Regions from separate parts of the Streptosporangium sp. NBC_01810 genome, predicted to be linked through region 2. Evidence: riboswitches for the same ligand, from Rfam matches in the RefSeq annotation. Region 2 holds a riboswitch; the other holds the start of a gene.

What was found. A riboswitch is a leader RNA that binds a small molecule or an ion and turns the genes downstream of it on or off. The one in region 2 is predicted to bind cyclic di-AMP.
Region 1: another riboswitch for cyclic di-AMP. It lies ahead of OIE13_RS02830 (hypothetical protein); the one in region 2 lies ahead of OIE13_RS31880 (C40 family peptidase).

The regions. Positions count from the first base shown of each region.
Region 1 is NZ_CP109070.1:612,585-620,328, reverse strand. Features, by position in the region: gene OIE13_RS02850 (roadblock/LC7 domain-containing protein) at 198-578, shown strand; gene OIE13_RS02845 (hypothetical protein) at 583-1,461, shown strand; gene OIE13_RS02840 (roadblock/LC7 domain-containing protein) at 1,523-1,909, shown strand; gene OIE13_RS02835 (hypothetical protein) at 1,922-2,293, shown strand; gene OIE13_RS02830 (hypothetical protein) at 2,386-3,396, opposite strand; gene OIE13_RS02825 (hypothetical protein) at 3,395-3,619, shown strand; cyclic di-AMP (ydaO/yuaA leader) riboswitch at 3,632-3,783, opposite strand; gene OIE13_RS02820 (DUF4253 domain-containing protein) at 4,001-4,747, opposite strand; partial or broken gene OIE13_RS02815 (carbohydrate ABC transporter permease) at 4,965-5,304, opposite strand; gene OIE13_RS02810 (hypothetical protein) at 5,277-5,522, opposite strand; gene OIE13_RS02805 (ATP-binding protein) at 5,629-7,065, shown strand; gene OIE13_RS02800 (NUDIX domain-containing protein) at 7,411-7,744, opposite strand, start outside.
Region 2 is NZ_CP109070.1:7,055,711-7,063,454, forward strand. Features, by position in the region: gene OIE13_RS31875 (LuxR C-terminal-related transcriptional regulator) at 412-612, shown strand; gene OIE13_RS31880 (C40 family peptidase) at 799-1,848, opposite strand; cyclic di-AMP (ydaO/yuaA leader) riboswitch at 1,854-2,000, opposite strand; gene OIE13_RS31885 (amino-acid N-acetyltransferase) at 2,337-2,990, shown strand; gene OIE13_RS31890 (hypothetical protein) at 3,240-3,740, opposite strand; partial or broken gene OIE13_RS31895 (RDD family protein) at 3,804-4,286, shown strand; gene OIE13_RS31900 (histone-like nucleoid-structuring protein Lsr2) at 5,583-5,915, shown strand; gene OIE13_RS31905 (ATP-dependent Clp protease ATP-binding subunit) at 6,195-7,744, shown strand, end outside.

The DNA.
Region 1 (7,744 bases), 1.6 Mb from region 2:
CTTGTTTTCAAGCCGGACGAAAAGGCGATTATCACCGACCGGCCAACGGGTTGATTCCCACCCGGGGTGTATATCTTCCTACCTAGATGGTGAATCCTACGCTTTTTCCTATCAATGACCTAGGCAGAAAAGGCGAACCACGAGGGCTTTCCCTACGCTGACCGGGCGACGTTGAAGTCGTCGGCAAGGGAGAGCACGTGCTCGGAATCGAAGACTGCCTCACTGAGGTAATGGCCATCCCCGGCGCCCTGGACGCGATCCTCATCGATCAGACCAGCGGGACGGTCGTGGCGACCGGTGGTGCGAGCCGCCACGGTGACGTGGAGAGATCTGCCGCGGGACTGAGCGAGACCCTGCGCGCGACGCTGGACGGGCTCGCCGTCACCGCACCGGGCGGTACGGTCCGGATCGACGACATGATCATAACCACGGACGGCGGCCACCATTTACTGAGGCCGTTGGAAACGCTTTTCGACGGCCCTCTGGTCATTTACGTCAGGCTCGATCTGAAACGGTCGAACCTGGCACTGGCCCGCCACCGCCTCCAGGCCCTTTCCGGCCGCCTGATCTCGACGTGAAGCCGTGCCAAGCATCGAGATCATCCTCAGTGGGCTCGCCGGTGATCGCGCCACCGGCTCGCTCCGCCTCGGTAAGGCGGGCGTCATCTATCTCACCGACGGCCGCGTGACCTACGCCGAGAGCGCGTCCGCCCCCCGGCTGGAGGACCTGCTGGCGGCCTGCCGCGGGATCTCCGCCCATGCCCTGCGACAGGCCAGGCAGGTCGCCTCCGAGGATCTGCGGGGCGGCGAGCCGCCGGTCGCCGCCCCGCAGATCCTCGGAGGCGACCGGCTCCTCGCACAGGGCCTGCTCACCAGGGGTGAGCTGGAGTTCTGCGTGCTGAGCACGGTGCTCGACGCCAGCTACTTCCTGTTGGAGGCAACCGGGCACCGGCCCAGGTTCCGGCGGGGAGAGCGGCACTGGCTCGGACCGCAGTGGTACTTCGACGCGGCCGGCCTGCTCCGGGAGTGCAAGCGGAGGAAGGCGCAGTTGGAACAGACCTGGCCGTCCGCGGAGCTGGACACGCTCCCGGTCGTCCCGCGAAGGCGGATCACCGCCCAGCGGGTGGTGCTGAGCTCACTGCAGTGGGAGGTGCTGGTCGGCGCCGACTCCACGGCGCCCCCGGCCGACCTGGCGCGCAAGCTGGGCCGCCCGGCGTACTCGGTGCTGCTCGCCGTACGGCAGCTCGCCTCCCGTGGGCTGCTGCGCATCCCGGAACCCGACGCGGCCGCCGCACCCGCCACGCAGGACCCGCTGCCGAGGCGGACGAGGGGGGCCACGGAGATCCCGGCAGCCGGAACGGGCTCCCTGGCGACGCCTGCGTCGCTTCCCGGAGCCACCGGGGACCCGACCGACGTCAACCTGCTCATCCGGCTCAGGAACGCATTGGAGGCACTGACTTGAGCCTGGTTCGATGCCGCCGATAAGGCTGCGGACGCTGAAGCTGATCGGAAGGAGGGTGTCGGTGGAACTGCGTGAGGAGATACACCGCGAGATGGCGCTGTTGCGGGAGCGGATACCCGACGTGGACGGGAGCATCGCGTGCAGCGTCGACGGTCTGACCCTGGCCAGTGATCTGGGCGACGGCACCTCCACCGAGCAGACCGGCGCGCTCTCCTCCGCGCTGCTGGCCCTCAGCCGCCGGATGACCGGCATGGCCGGCAAGGGCGCCTTCGAGGAGACGCTGATCTCCGGCACCAACGGCTACGCGGCCTGCTACGCCGCCGGCCCCAAGATCGTCCTCACGGTTCTGGCACGCCCGGGGACCAACCTCGGGCTGCTCAGGCTGGAGGGTCGCAAGACGGCGGCCAGATTGGCCGCCATCACCTCACGGATATCGATAACTCAGTGATCGGAGGCAGACATGGGCAACATGGACATCTCTCTCAAGGAGATGATGGCGATCGACGGTGCCATCGGCGCGGTGATCGTGGACTACAACAGCGGGATGGCGCTGGGCGCGCTCGGCGGTTCCAAGGATCTCGACCTCCAGGTGGCGGCCGCGGGTAACACCGAGGTCGTCAAGGCCAAGATGCGGACCATGGAGTCGCTCGGCCTCAAGGACGGCATCGAGGACATCCTCATCACGCTCGGCACGCAATACCACGTGATCCGCCCGCTCTCCGGCCGGAGCGGCAAAGGCCTGTTCATCTACATGGCCCTCGACCGGAACCGGGCCAACCTCGCGCTCGCACGGCACATCCTGCGCGGCATCGAGGAGCGGCTCGAGGTCTGATCCTCCTGCGGCCCGTGCCCCGGGGGGCACGGGCCGCAGGAGGATCTCATCGGATCGCGTCGGCGAAGGAAAGCCGGAGATCGTGCCGGACCTCAGCTCTCCTCGGCGCCCGCCCTACCGCGGAGACGGCCGGCGACCAGGTAGGTGGCACCACCCGCGGCGAGCACTCCCGCCAGGGCCAGGCCGGCGGCCGTGCCGGCGGACGGACCGGCCGAGGTGACGGCCGCCACCGGGGCGGCGGCGCCCAGGTCCCGGACACCCTGCTCGGCGGCCTTGGCGTCGGCGCCGGACAGGGCGACCGGCTTGGCGGCGATGCTCGCCTCAGGTGCGGTGAGCGGCTCGGACATGATCTTGGGCTTGGCGAACGTCTGGATCACCTGCTGGGTCTTCACAGACTTCTTGGACTGCTCGGCCTTGACCAGGACCGTCTGCGGAGGCTTCGCCGGGTTCGCGTCCCGGTAGCGCCAGGCACCGGTGGCGAACGCCACGGGGTGGTTCTTCTTGCCCACGCCGTCGCCCCACTTGGTGACCACGTACTTGATGTCGATGTGGCCCATGCCGCCGTTGCCGTCCACACCCAGCGTGGCGGAGTTGAACCGGCCGTCGGTCAGGTCGGCGAAGGTCTTGGCATCAATGTCGATCATGATGCCCCGGTTGGAGGGCACGCCGGGACCGCGGTCACCGACGAAGAACTTGGCCTTCTTGCCCTTGTAGATGACATAGCCCTCGGTGAACAGGGGCCAGCTCGGGCTGGCGATCATGCCCTTCTGCATCGGCTTGCCACTGGCCGGCAGGCCGGTGTCACCGGCCCGGCCCGAGGAGTCGTCCCAGAAGTAGGAGGCCCTGGTCGAGCCCTCAAGGAGAACGGTCTCGTTGGCGGCCACCACGGTGTCCGCGCCGGGGGAGGCAACGGAGGCAGTGGCACCGGCAGCGGCGACGGAGGCGGGAGCGGCGGAGGAGGCGGGCAGCGCGGAGGCCACACCGCTGGAGACGAGCACGCCGGCACCGACCAGAGCGGCGGTGGCGAGGCGGTTCTTGTACGGGAGGTTCTTCGGGAGGTTCTTATGCAGGCCGTTCTTGTGCAGGTCAAAAGGAAGACGCATGAAGAAGAGGCTCTTTCGCGAGGGAACGGGGCAGCCACGTGCGACGCATGGGGAGGAGTGCAGTGGCGGGGACGCGCTCATCGGAAAAGTGGCGTGGCAGGATCAGTCGATCGCTACGCGGAGCACGATCCAGGTGCCGCGCTCAGGCGCGGCGACAGGGGTCAGCGACGAAGTTCAGGTGGTCGGCACGGGCAGAGCGGGCACCGACGTGGTGACGCGGTGATCCATGAGGGGGATCTCCTCTCCAGCTCGTCTACCGGGTTAGCTGACGGGTTCGGGCGGTGGAGTTGCCCTACCGCCGCACGTTCGCGGCGGATTCACCCCGGAAAAGTGGTTCCCCGGTTCCCCGGACCATGCGGGCCCTGTGGGATTCGACGTCGGCCGGCCGCTCCCTCTTGTGAAGGGCAGGTCGCCAACCGATACCCATGGACACTACTCACGAAATCGGACAAAGCAAAGCAAATGCCATGAAAACCCCAGAAGATCTACCTACTACCCCCAAGAAAGCCCCATCGGGGACCCCGTCACACCAACAGCCGCCCTACCAGCGAGAACGTCTTGCCGATCTCGGGTTTCACACCCCGGAGACCCGCGGCGGGCAAGCTCAGTCCCACCAGAACGACCAGGCGTTCCTGCCCTTGATCTGCTCGGCGTAGTCGATGAGACTCCCCGCGCCCTGGATGATGCTGTCGGGGCAGAACGTCCAGTGCTCCGCGGCGACGTGCAGGGCGTGCTCCGAGGTCGTCGGAGGTGCGGCGACGCTGAGGTCGAGGGTGTTGAACCCCATGCCGACCACCCGCACCCCGAACCTGTCCTCCCAGCTCCGCACCACGGCCGCGAGCGGGACCATCCACTCGTTGTGGTTCAGGGCACCCTGCCAGCCCATGACGGCGAGAGCGTCGGCCCCGCGCTCGACCGCGACGAGCCCGAGCGGGGTCCTGCGCTCGGCCACCAGGCCGGCGTACCAGTCGGCGACCACGCCGGGATCGGCGGCAGGCCTTCCCGAAGGGGCCGGACCCGGACATTCGACTCCGAAGGGGTCGAGGATTTCGAGCTGGTCGATGTGGGCCTTGACGATCCAGTCGGACCACACCTCGGCCATGAACGCGGCGGCCTGGTAGTTGTCGATCTCGACGGCGGCGTCCGGGGCGATCTGACCGGCCGACCAGGGCTGCACCGAGTCCTCCAGCAGCACCGGCCACAGGCCGGAGTGCTCGTGCTGGGACCGCAGCCGTGCCCAGTACTCGCCGGAGACCGCCACCTCACTCAGCCAGAACGCCGGACGGCGACGGAGCGAGAGCTGAGCGTAACCGGGGTCGGGCCACACCACGTCCCCCGGTGGCAGGTCCACCGAGAGCCTCCGGCCCTCACCTCCGCTGCTTCCGTCGGCCCCGTCAGCGAACAACTGGCCCAGAACTGGCGGAAGCTTCCCACGCTCGCACTCGCTCATTCCTACCGATCCGATCCTGACCACGGACCAATTTTGGCCTGTCAACCGTCCCGAGGGACAGTTCTGCCCTGGTCCAGGCAAAAATTATCGGTACAGGGGGAACGGAGCCTGGCGGGTGTCAGTCCTTCACCGCCCCGCCCAGCCCGGCCACCAGCCTGCGCTGGACGGCCACGAAGAAGATCAGCACAGGAACGGTCATCAGCGTCGAGGCCGCCATGATGCCGCCCCAGTCGTTCTCGTCGGGCTTGAAGAAGACCAGCAGGGCCGAGGGCAGCGTCTGGTTGTCCCTGGCCGAGATGATGAAGGTCCTGGCGGAAGATGAAGTCGTTCCAGGCGGTGATGAACGAGAAGACACTCGTGGCGACCAGTCCCGGCGCGACGAGGGGAAAGAGGATCCGCCACAGGATCACCGGCCGGCTCGCGCCGTCGATCATCGCGGCCTCCTCCAGCGTCCGGGGAGAGCCTCCCCCGCCGCGCCGACCTCGACCTGCTCCGCCCGTCCGACGGGGTCAGCCGCTGACCGCTCACCGGAGCGGGCACTCCGCGGCGGGCGGCGGCGCGGGGAGCGTGCCCGCCCCCGCGACCCGCATCGGGCGGGGTCGAACGGGTTGACGACGGACACCCCCGTGCCGTCGAAGTCCTTGACGTTCCGGCTGACCAGGGTCCAGCCGTTCACCCTGGCTGTGGCGGCTGTCTTCGCGACTTCTCATCTTCCGCGCCCAGGTAGTGGCATCAATGTAGACTTCATCTAAGTAAGATTGATTATTACTAAGGTAGGATCGATGGAGTTTACCGGCAGGGCCTTCGATCTCGATCAACTCGACGCGCAGTTGCGGCTCGCGACAGAGGGCAGGGGAGGGACGCGAGGCCGGGCAGTGATCATCACTGGCCGCAGGCGAGTGGGCAAGTCGCGCCTGGTGCAGGAGTTCTGTGATCGTTCTGGCCTGCCGTATGTCGTCTTCCAGGCGACGAGAGGTCGTAGTCCGGTTGCGGAACGTAATGACTTCGCCGAGACCGTCGCCTGCTCCGGACTCGCAGGCGCCGAGTTCCTTCAGGGCTCCGCGCCGCAGGACTGGAACCACACCCTCCGGTCGCTGGCGCTGGCCGCGGGTGATGAGACCCCGTGCATCGTGGTTCTTGACGAGGTTCCGTGGCTGATCGAACAGGACGGGGAGTTCGAGGGTGCCCTGCAGACGGCCTGGGACAGGTATCTCTCAGCTCGGCCGATCCTGTTGATCCTCGTCGGAAGCGACCTGTCGGTGATGGAATCCCTACAGGAGTACGGCCGCCCCTTCTTCGGCCGGGCTGCTCACATGACGCTAAGGCCTCTTGCTCTTCAGGACGTCGCCGACATGACAGGGTTGCCCGCTGCCGACGCCGTGGACGCGCTGCTCATCACCGGAGGCTTCCCCGAGGTGGTCCGTTCATGGGAGCGCGGCATGTCCAGGATCGACTTCCTGCGCGACAGTCTTGCCAACCCGCTTTCACCTCTTCTCGCCGCCGGCGAGTTGTCCCTGCTCGGAGAATTTCCGTCGGCGACCTACACCCGGACCGTATTGGAGGCCATTGGAACCGGAGAACGCACCTTCAGCACGATCGCCGCCAATGTGGGAGGAGCGGCGCCGTTGCCGTCCGGCACCCTGGCGCCGATCCTCGCGAACCTGATCGCCAAGCGCGTGGTGGCGACCGACCTCCCGCTCTCCGACCGGCCCGACACCAAGAACAAGCGGTACCGGGTGGCCGACCACTATCTCCGGTTCTGGCTGGCGTTCCTGCAGCGGGCCATCGCCGACAGTGAAAGAGGCCGACCGGATCTGGCGTTGCGACGGATCGAACGTTCCTGGACAGCCTGGCGAGGTCGCGCGGTGGAGCCACTCGTACGTGACTGCCTGGCCAGAATGCTTCCGGACGACGCATGGCCGGACACCGAGGCTGTGGGCGGGTGGTGGAATCGGCAGAACAATCCCGAGATTGATCTCGTGGGCGCGGACCGGGAACCCGTCGCGAGCAGGGTCCACTTCGTCGGATCGATCAAATGGCTCGACGCCCGGCCGTTCGACCGCCATGACTATGACGCGCTGGTCCAGGGTTCCGCAGCCGTCGCCGGCGTGACCGTGGAGACACCGAAAGTGGCGGTGTCGAGGTCGGGATACGAACCGGGACTTCCACTGGCCGCGGCCTGGACACCGGAAGATCTGCTGGCGGCGTGGCAGCGCTAGGCCGGTTTTTCGCACGTGCCGCATCGCTTCAGGTCAGCAGCTGTATCTGGGTGATCACCCTGGTCAATCGGAGTCATGTGCGGAGTGCAGGGCCAGGACAAACGATCATCGGACTCCTATCCACTGCTCGTACACAAGGTGAGCCGGATACCGGTCGGTCAACGGCAGGGGGACCTGGGTTGGCTGTGCCGGGCCCCACTTGTCGACGGTGGCGGCAGCGCGGTCCGAGGCTCCGGCGGACTACCTTTGAAAGAAAGGAGTTCTCGCCATGACCGAAAAGCCCATCCTGCAGCCCGGTCCCGATCACCCGATCACGATCGCTCGGCGCCAGGCGTGGCATGGAGGCTAGAGATGCTCGCGGCGGATGAGCAGGCGGTGCGACTCCTGCATCTCCTCCGGTAGGTCGTCCGGGGCGAACCATCTCGCCTCCAGAATCTCGAAGTCGTCGATTTCGAGCGTGCCGCCGACGAACTCGGCCTCGTAGGCCACCTCCAGGCGCAGCTTGTAGCCGCTCTTCAGCTGAACGAGCTCTCCGACGTGGACCTTCAGCCCGGTCTCCTCCCGCACCTCGCGGCAGACCGTGTCCTCGAAGGTCTCCGAGCTGTTCGCACAGCCGGTCGGCAGCCCCCACTGCCTGCCCACCGGCCAGAAGCGATGCTTCAGCAGGAGGACCCTGCCG
Region 2 (7,744 bases):
TCGAAGAGTGCCAGGAAGAGAGCGGTTTTCCCGGGAAAACGGGTGACTCGCTTCCGTCGAGGATCCCGCCCCGCGGGTGCGCGTCGTCGCGACGGTTCCGGTGAAACCTTGTTCTGCCAGGACCTCTGTCGTCGCAGCTAGGGGGTGCCTACGGGCTCGTGCCGGGACTCGGTCGTGACTTAACCCCAAAGGCACTGACATATCATGAGTACTTCACGTATCGCCTACTATGTCAATAGTGGGCGCGCGCTATGAAGAGTAGAACTTGACGACCTTTGAACAAGGCGTTTACCGTTCCTGGCGGACGGTATTCATTTCCGGCGTCTGGGCGCCCGGTTTCCAGAGTGGGGGGAGTGACTCTTGATGGCATATCCAGAAGTGGATTCTCGCCATGGCGACAGCCCCCTGGGCATGAGCGATATCGGTCTCAGTGACGACGACCTCGTGCTGCTGGCTGAGCTCGCCAAGGGCGTCACCGTCGACAGGGTGGGCCGCCGCCTCGATATCAGCGGCCGGACCGTCAGGCGCAGGCTCAGGGGCATCTGCGACCGTATCGGTGTCGCCACGGCGATCGAGGCCGTGGCCTGGGCGGCCCGCCGCCGCCTGATCTAGGCCCTTGGATCTTCTGTCACCGCGGGTCGCGGCGGGCGTCTCGCCGCGTCGTCGTCGGTCACCGTCCCCGCGAGGCCCCGCCTGACCGGTCCTCGCCACGGCGGGATCCGCGGCACAGGACCCGGTGCGGGTTCTCACGTCCACGGAGTCCGGCGGCTCGCGACCTGTGAGGTCCGGTTCGGAGGCTCAGTCGGCGATTCGCACCCCGCCGGCGAAGGGCCGGTTGTCGATCGTGGCGATGTGGACGACGTCACCCGTCTGGGGCGCGTGGACCATCAGGCCCGCACCGATGTAGATCCCGACGTGGTGCAGGTCGCTGTAGAAGAAGACCAGGTCGCCTGGGCGCAGCTCGTTTTTGGAGATGTGGGTGCCCGCGGTCCACTGGTTGCCGGTGTAGTGCGGCAGGCTGATGCCGACCTTCTGGTAGGCCCACATGACCAGCCCGGAGCAGTCGAAGGAGTTGGGGCCCTCGGCGCCCCAGACGTACGGCTTGAGTTGCTGGGTGAGTGCCCAGCGGGCCGCCTCCGCCGCCTTTCCGCTGCCGACGATGGGCACGCCGACCTTCACCCGGGCTCCCCTGTTGCTGACGGCTCTGGTGCGCACCTCGCTGAACAGGTCGCTCTCGACCCGCGCGACCAGCCGCTCGATCTTGCTGCGCTTGCCTTCGATCTCCTCCAGAAGCGCCTTGACCTCTGAGGTCCTCGCCTTGGCGCCGGCCTGCGCCTGCTCGGCGGCCTCGATCGCCCGGCCGACCTGGGCGACCTCCTCACTCTGCTGCTGCTGGAGGGCGTAGTTGGTGGTGGCCTGGTCGAGAAAGGTGTCGGGGTCGGTCGCCTGGGTGAAGACGAGTCCGGAGTTCAGGCCGCCGGACATGTAGTTGCTCTGAGCGAGGAGGGTCGCCTTGATGCGCCGGGCCGCAAGTTCCGACTCGCTCGTCGCGAGGGTCTTCTTGGCGCTTTCCGCGGCTCGCTGGGCCTGCTTGAGCCTGACCCGCTCGCCGTTGTACTGCTCGGCGAGCGTGCCGATCTCCTCGTGCAGTTTCTCGGCCTGCTTGGCCAGTTGCCGGAGGCTGGGCTCCGGGTCCGCCGTGGCCGAGACCAGGGGGGTGCCGAGGGTCATGGTGGCGAATACCAGGCCGATGACCGCCATGCGGCGGCTCCGCCTCCGCGACGCGCGTTCTCGATGGCGGGCGTCGCCCCCCGCGTGCTTTCCTGCACGGTCGCGCGTGCGCTTCACCAACAGGCTCCTCTCTCGGCCGCCTACCGGGTTAGCTGACGGGTTCGGGCCGGAGGCAGCCCTACCGGGTGCGCCGGTGGCACTCGGATTCACCCCGAAGGACGTGGTGGGTCCCCGGTTCCCCGGGACGGGGGATTCGGCGGGTCAGGCTTTTTGCATCTCTGACATCGAGCACGGAGATTAGTGCACTCCTGGTTCCTGCTCAACCAGAACTGCGAACTTAGTGGAGGTTCCGCAACTTAAATGTCACGGAAAGATCACATGCCAATATGATCAACATGGCCATTACGCTGCCTTTGCCTTCCTTGAGGCGGGTGTGTCGCAGGTCTTCCCAGGTCCGGGACCGTGCCAAAGATGAGCTGGGACACATTAGAGGTGTCGCACGCTCAGCGTGGTAAACCGACTACCAAGGGTCATGTGATGACCTCGGGGCGAGTGTTAAGGATGAGCCGTAATTGAAGACTGAAGAGGACGTACGCTGATCGGTCATGGAGCAGCTTGCGGAGCATTCTCCCGGACCGTTCGCGAGTCCCCAGAAGGAAGGGGGGCGACGAGCCGGATCCGAGGGAGAGGAGCGGGGGTCGCCCGCCCCCGGCGCCACCTTGGTGGTCACGGTCCGCCGTGCCCGCACCCCGGACGTCCGCGCCATCAGGCGGCTCGTCGACACCTACGGTGGAGCCGGCCCGCGCCTGCTGGAGAAGGCCACCGTCACCCTGTACGAGGATGTCCAGGAGTTCTGGGTCGCAACCGACGCTGAAGGGTTGATCCTCGGTTGCGGGGCTCTTCACGTTCTCTGGGAGGATCTGGCTGAAATTCGGACCGTTGCCGTCGATCCGACCCTCAGGGGGATGGGAATCGGCCACCGGATCGTCTCTGTGCTCATCCGCACGGCCGCCGAGTTGGGTCTGCGCAGGGTCTTCTGCCTGACCTTCGAGGTCGACTTCTTCGCTCGGCACGGATTCCAGGAGATCCAGGGCACGCCCGTCGCTCCTGAGGTCTACGCCGAACTTCTCGCCTCCTATGACGAGGGCGTCGCGGAGTTCCTCGATCTGGAGCACGTCAAGCCCAACACCTTGGGAAACACCCGAATGCTGCTGCACCTGACACGTGAGCCCGACTCTGATGACTTTAGAGCTGACTGACTGGAAAGATGACTGTTGATTCCTATGTCGATACCTTGTGCAGCAGCAAGCATGTGCGTCTGACATTTGCCACATGCGTAGTCTAAGTGAGGTGACGCGGTGAGCAACGGACAGCCGCCGTATCCGCAGGATGATCCCGAGCGCAGTCGCACACCTTCGGGACAGCCGGATTACGGACAGCACAACCCGGGACGGGCCCCTGGCGAACTCGACCCCGACGTGACGGTCATGGGCTATCGGTCTGAGGTATCACAGCCGAACACCGGTCCCGGGCAGACTCAGCCCGGCTATGGCCAGCAGGACTACGGGCAGCAGCCTGGTTATGGCCAGCAGGGGTACGGGCAGCAGCAGCCGTACGGCCAGCAGGGCGGGTATGGCGGTCAGCAGGGCGGGACGGGCGCGTACGGTCAGCAGCCCGGCTACGGTCAGCAGGCGTCTCAAGAGCAGCAGGGGTACGGGCAGCAGCAGCCCGCGTACGGTCAGCAGGGCGGGACGGGCGCGTACGGTCAGCAGCCCGGCTACGGTCAGCAGCCGGGTTATGGTCAGCAGCAGCCCGCGTACGGACAGCAGGCGTCTCAAGAGCAGCAGGGGTACGGGCAGCAGCAGCCCGCGTACGGTCAGCAGCCGGGCTACGGTCAGCAGCCCGACTACGGTCAGCAGCCGGGCTACGGTCAGCAGCCCGACTACGGTCAGCAGCCGGGATATGGCCAGCAGCAGCCCGCGTACGGACAGCAGCAGTACGGCCAGCAACCGGGTTACGGTCAGCCCTACGGCGGTCCCCCCGGTGCTCCCGCTCCGCTCGCCGAGTGGTGGCAGCGCCTGGTGGCGCGGATCATCGACGGGATCATTCTGGCGATCCCGGCGGTGATCATCAGCACGGTGCTGACCGCCATGCTCGTGACGTCTTCCGGTTTCAACCTCGAGACGGGTGTCATCACGGAGGGGAGCGGCGTCTTCCTCGCGACTCTGCTCATCTCCCTGGTCAGCGCGGCGCTCTACTTCGCCTACGAGTTCTTCATGATCAGTAGGGGTGGGCAGACCGTCGGCAAGATGGTCATGGGCATCAAGATCGTGCCCGTCGGCAGCACGCTGTCTCCGGGCGGCCTCAGCTCCAACGTCGCGATCAAGCGCACCGGTGTGTTCTTCGGCCCGCAGTTCCTGAGCTGGATCCCCTTCGTGGGTTTGATCGCCAACATCTTCAGCCTTGTGAACACGCTGTGGCTGCTGTGGGACAGGCCCCTGTGGCAGGCGCTGCACGACAAGGCGGCCGGGACGGTCGTCGTCAAGATCAAGTAGTTCCGGGTAAATCGGGGCCGGCGGTTGAACCGCCGGCCCCGATTTCGTGCCCGGACCAGAAAAACGAGGGTCGTTAGGGGTGGGTAACCGCCTCGGGCGCGGAAGCCATGGAAGCGCAAAAATCATTTGCCATGCCATGGGCGGTGCGGGGGGACTTATGACCAGGCTCCGGCGGGCTCGGCGGAATATTCGTGTTTGAGGCCGGACAAGGGGCTCAGGAGAGCCCGCAAGCCGCTATGAGACGGCAATGCCGGATCTGCCCCCGTCGAGGGTTCGCACACCAGTCATCGAATGGCCGGACCCGCCCGCCTCCCGCATCCCCGGTGACGGCCCGCGGGTTTCTCTCCTTACCCCTTCCGCCGCGCGTTCAGGACGGCCGCTGAAGGTCTTCTCACGGAGCCGGATCAAGGGGGTGTGATGTTGCCTGGGTTGTCCTGGGGAGCCATCGTCTTTGGTGGTTATACGGCCTACGACTATGTACTCCGTGCCAGAGTGGGTCGTACTCTTGGTAAGAAAGCGTTGAAGATCCGTCTTGTTCTACGGGCTTGCGTCGCATCGGCTGCCGCCTGGGTGATGAAGCGAGCCGCGCTCCATCGGGGTGTTCTGCCGACGGCGGACATTCTCGCGATGAACCCGCCCGCAGCGACCTCCGGTTCCGTGACAAGGCGCCGTTCATCCCGACGGGCAGGCTCCCCTACCAGGAGCTTCGACCCTCCAAGGCCGGTGGCGCGGTGACCGGAGACCGGACGGGCATTGGTATTTCGAAGACAACGATGATCACTTGATCGTCCTGTCGGTTTTTCCCTGCGGCTTTACGACTGCAACCGGTAAGGCGGCTGGAGAGAAGCATTAGGCTGGCGAGTGACGGGCCTGGTCGCCCCTGCTGACGTGTGTTGCCGCCCGGTGGCGCTATGGTCGTCTGTGGGCGGTTCCAGACTGATCGGGTGGGCAGCCGCGTGGCTCGGGAGTCGTCGCCCAATTTCCATGGTCTCCAGAAAGCCACCTACGGTACGGAGCGAGGACGAATGTACGACGTATTGTCCGCGTTGATACCTCCGGCGGTCGTCGGCGGAGCCTTCATCTACGGAGTCGTCAAGCTACTTCGGAGTGAAGCCGCCGGTCGTCGGCCAAAACAGTCCGACCCGGTCGAGTCGCAGAACAGCTGATCCACCGGAGCGCCGACTGAGCTTCTCGGTTGCCTGTGAGAATCGCCGGGCTCCTGGAATTGCCGCTCTTCGATCGCGGGTATATGTTTAGCTTGCGAATGAAACAATACTCCGCGAAAGGATTGTGTAGATGGCCAAGCAGATCCAGGAGATTCTCATCGACGACCTCGATGGGGGCGAGGCCAATGAGACTGTCGCCTTCGCGATTGACGGCACCAGCTATGAGATTGACCTGAGTGACGTTAACGCGAAGAAGCTCCGCGACTCCCTGTCGCCTTTCGTGCAGAGCGCCCGTCGTTCCAGCGCGCTGGCACCCCGCCGCCGTCGTGCGGGCGGAGCGCGGGCGCTCACGCGAGAGAAGAGCGCCGACATCCGGGCATGGGCGAAGTCCCACGGCCTCAATGTCAGTGAGCGCGGTCGAATCGCTTCCTCGGTCGTCGAGCAGTACGAGGCGGCTCACTAGATCGGTCCAGCCGATCAGGTGAATCATGCGGTTATGGCGGTCACGGTGGGGTCCGGTGGCGGCCATGACCGCATGATGCGTTTGACTGGTCGACAAACGTCGTTCGCTTGCGGCGTAGCGGGAACATCCTGCCCCCCGTAAGTAGTTGGATGGAGGGTGAACGCCCTGCTCTCGGGGAACGTCTTCTGCATAGAGCGGTCGCCGGGTCGGGGCTACCATGCGGGATGACAGGGCCCGGATATCCCGGACCTGCCTGACCGCTCTGTGAGGAGCGACGAGATGTTCGAGAGGTTCACCGACCGCGCACGGCGGGTTGTCGTCCTGGCCCAAGAAGAGGCCCGGATGCTCAACCACAACTACATCGGTACGGAGCACATTCTTCTTGGCTTGATCCATGAGGGTGAAGGCGTTGCCGCCAAGGCTCTGGAGAGCCTCGGCATCAGTCTTGAAGGTGTGCGTCAGCAGGTCGAGGAGATCATCGGCCAGGGGCAGTCCGCGCCGTCGGGGCACATTCCGTTCACCCCGCGTGCCAAGAAAGTCCTTGAGCTGTCCCTGCGCGAGGCGCTGCAGCTGGGTCACAACTACATCGGTACCGAGCACATCCTGCTCGGTCTCATCCGTGAGGGTGAGGGGGTGGCCGCTCAGGTGCTGGTGAAGCTGGGCGCCGATCTCAACCGGGTCCGCCAGCAGGTCATCCAGCTGCTCCACGGCTACCAGGGCAAGGAGCCGACCGCCGCCGGCGGTCCGGCCGAGGCCGCTCCGTCGACCTCTCTGGTGCTGGACCAGTTCGGCCGTAACCTGACCCAGGCCGCCCGCGAGGGCAAGCTCGATCCGGTCATCGGCCGGGAGAAGGAGATCGAGCGGGTCATGCAGGTCCTGTCCCGCAGGACCAAGAACAATCCGGTCCTGGTGGGTGAGCCCGGCGTCGGCAAGACCGCCGTCGTGGAGGGCCTGTCGCAGAAGATCGTCAAGGGCGAGGTGCCCGAGACGCTCAAGGACAAGCAGCTCTACACCCTGGACCTGGGGGCCCTGGTGGCGGGTTCGCGCTACCGCGGTGACTTCGAGGAGCGCCTGAAGAAGGTCCTCAAGGAGATCCGCACCCGCGGCGACATCATCCTGTTCATCGACGAGCTGCACACGCTCGTCGGCGCGGGCGCCGCCGAAGGCGCGATCGACGCCGCCAGCATCCTGAAGCCGATGCTGGCCCGAGGCGAGCTGCAGACCATCGGCGCCACCACCCTGGACGAGTACCGCAAGCATCTGGAGAAGGACGCGGCGCTTGAGCGGCGTTTCCAGCCGATCCAGGTGGCCGAGCCCAGCCTCAGCCACACGATCGAGATCCTCAAGGGGCTGCGGGACCGTTACGAGGCACACCACCGCGTCTCCATCACCGATGGCGCCCTGGTGGCCGCCGCGCAGCTGGCCGACCGCTACATCAGCGACCGGTTCCTGCCGGACAAGGCGATCGACCTCATCGACGAGGCAGGCTCGCGCATGCGCATCCGCCGCATGACCGCGCCGCCGGATCTGCGTGAGTACGACGAGAAGATCGCCAACGTGCGGCGCGACAAGGAGTCCGCGATCGACGCGCAGGACTTCGAGAAGGCCGCCGCCCTCCGTGACCAGGAGAAGCAGCTCCAGCTCAAGCGCGAGCGCCGCGAGAAGGAGTGGAAGGCCGGCGACATGGACGTCGTCGCCGAGGTCACCGAGGAGCTCATCGCCGAGGTCCTGGCGACCGCCACCGGTATCCCGGTCTTCAAGCTCACCGAGGAGGAGTCCCAGCGACTGCTCCGGATGGAGGACGAGCTGCACAAGCGGATCATCGGCCA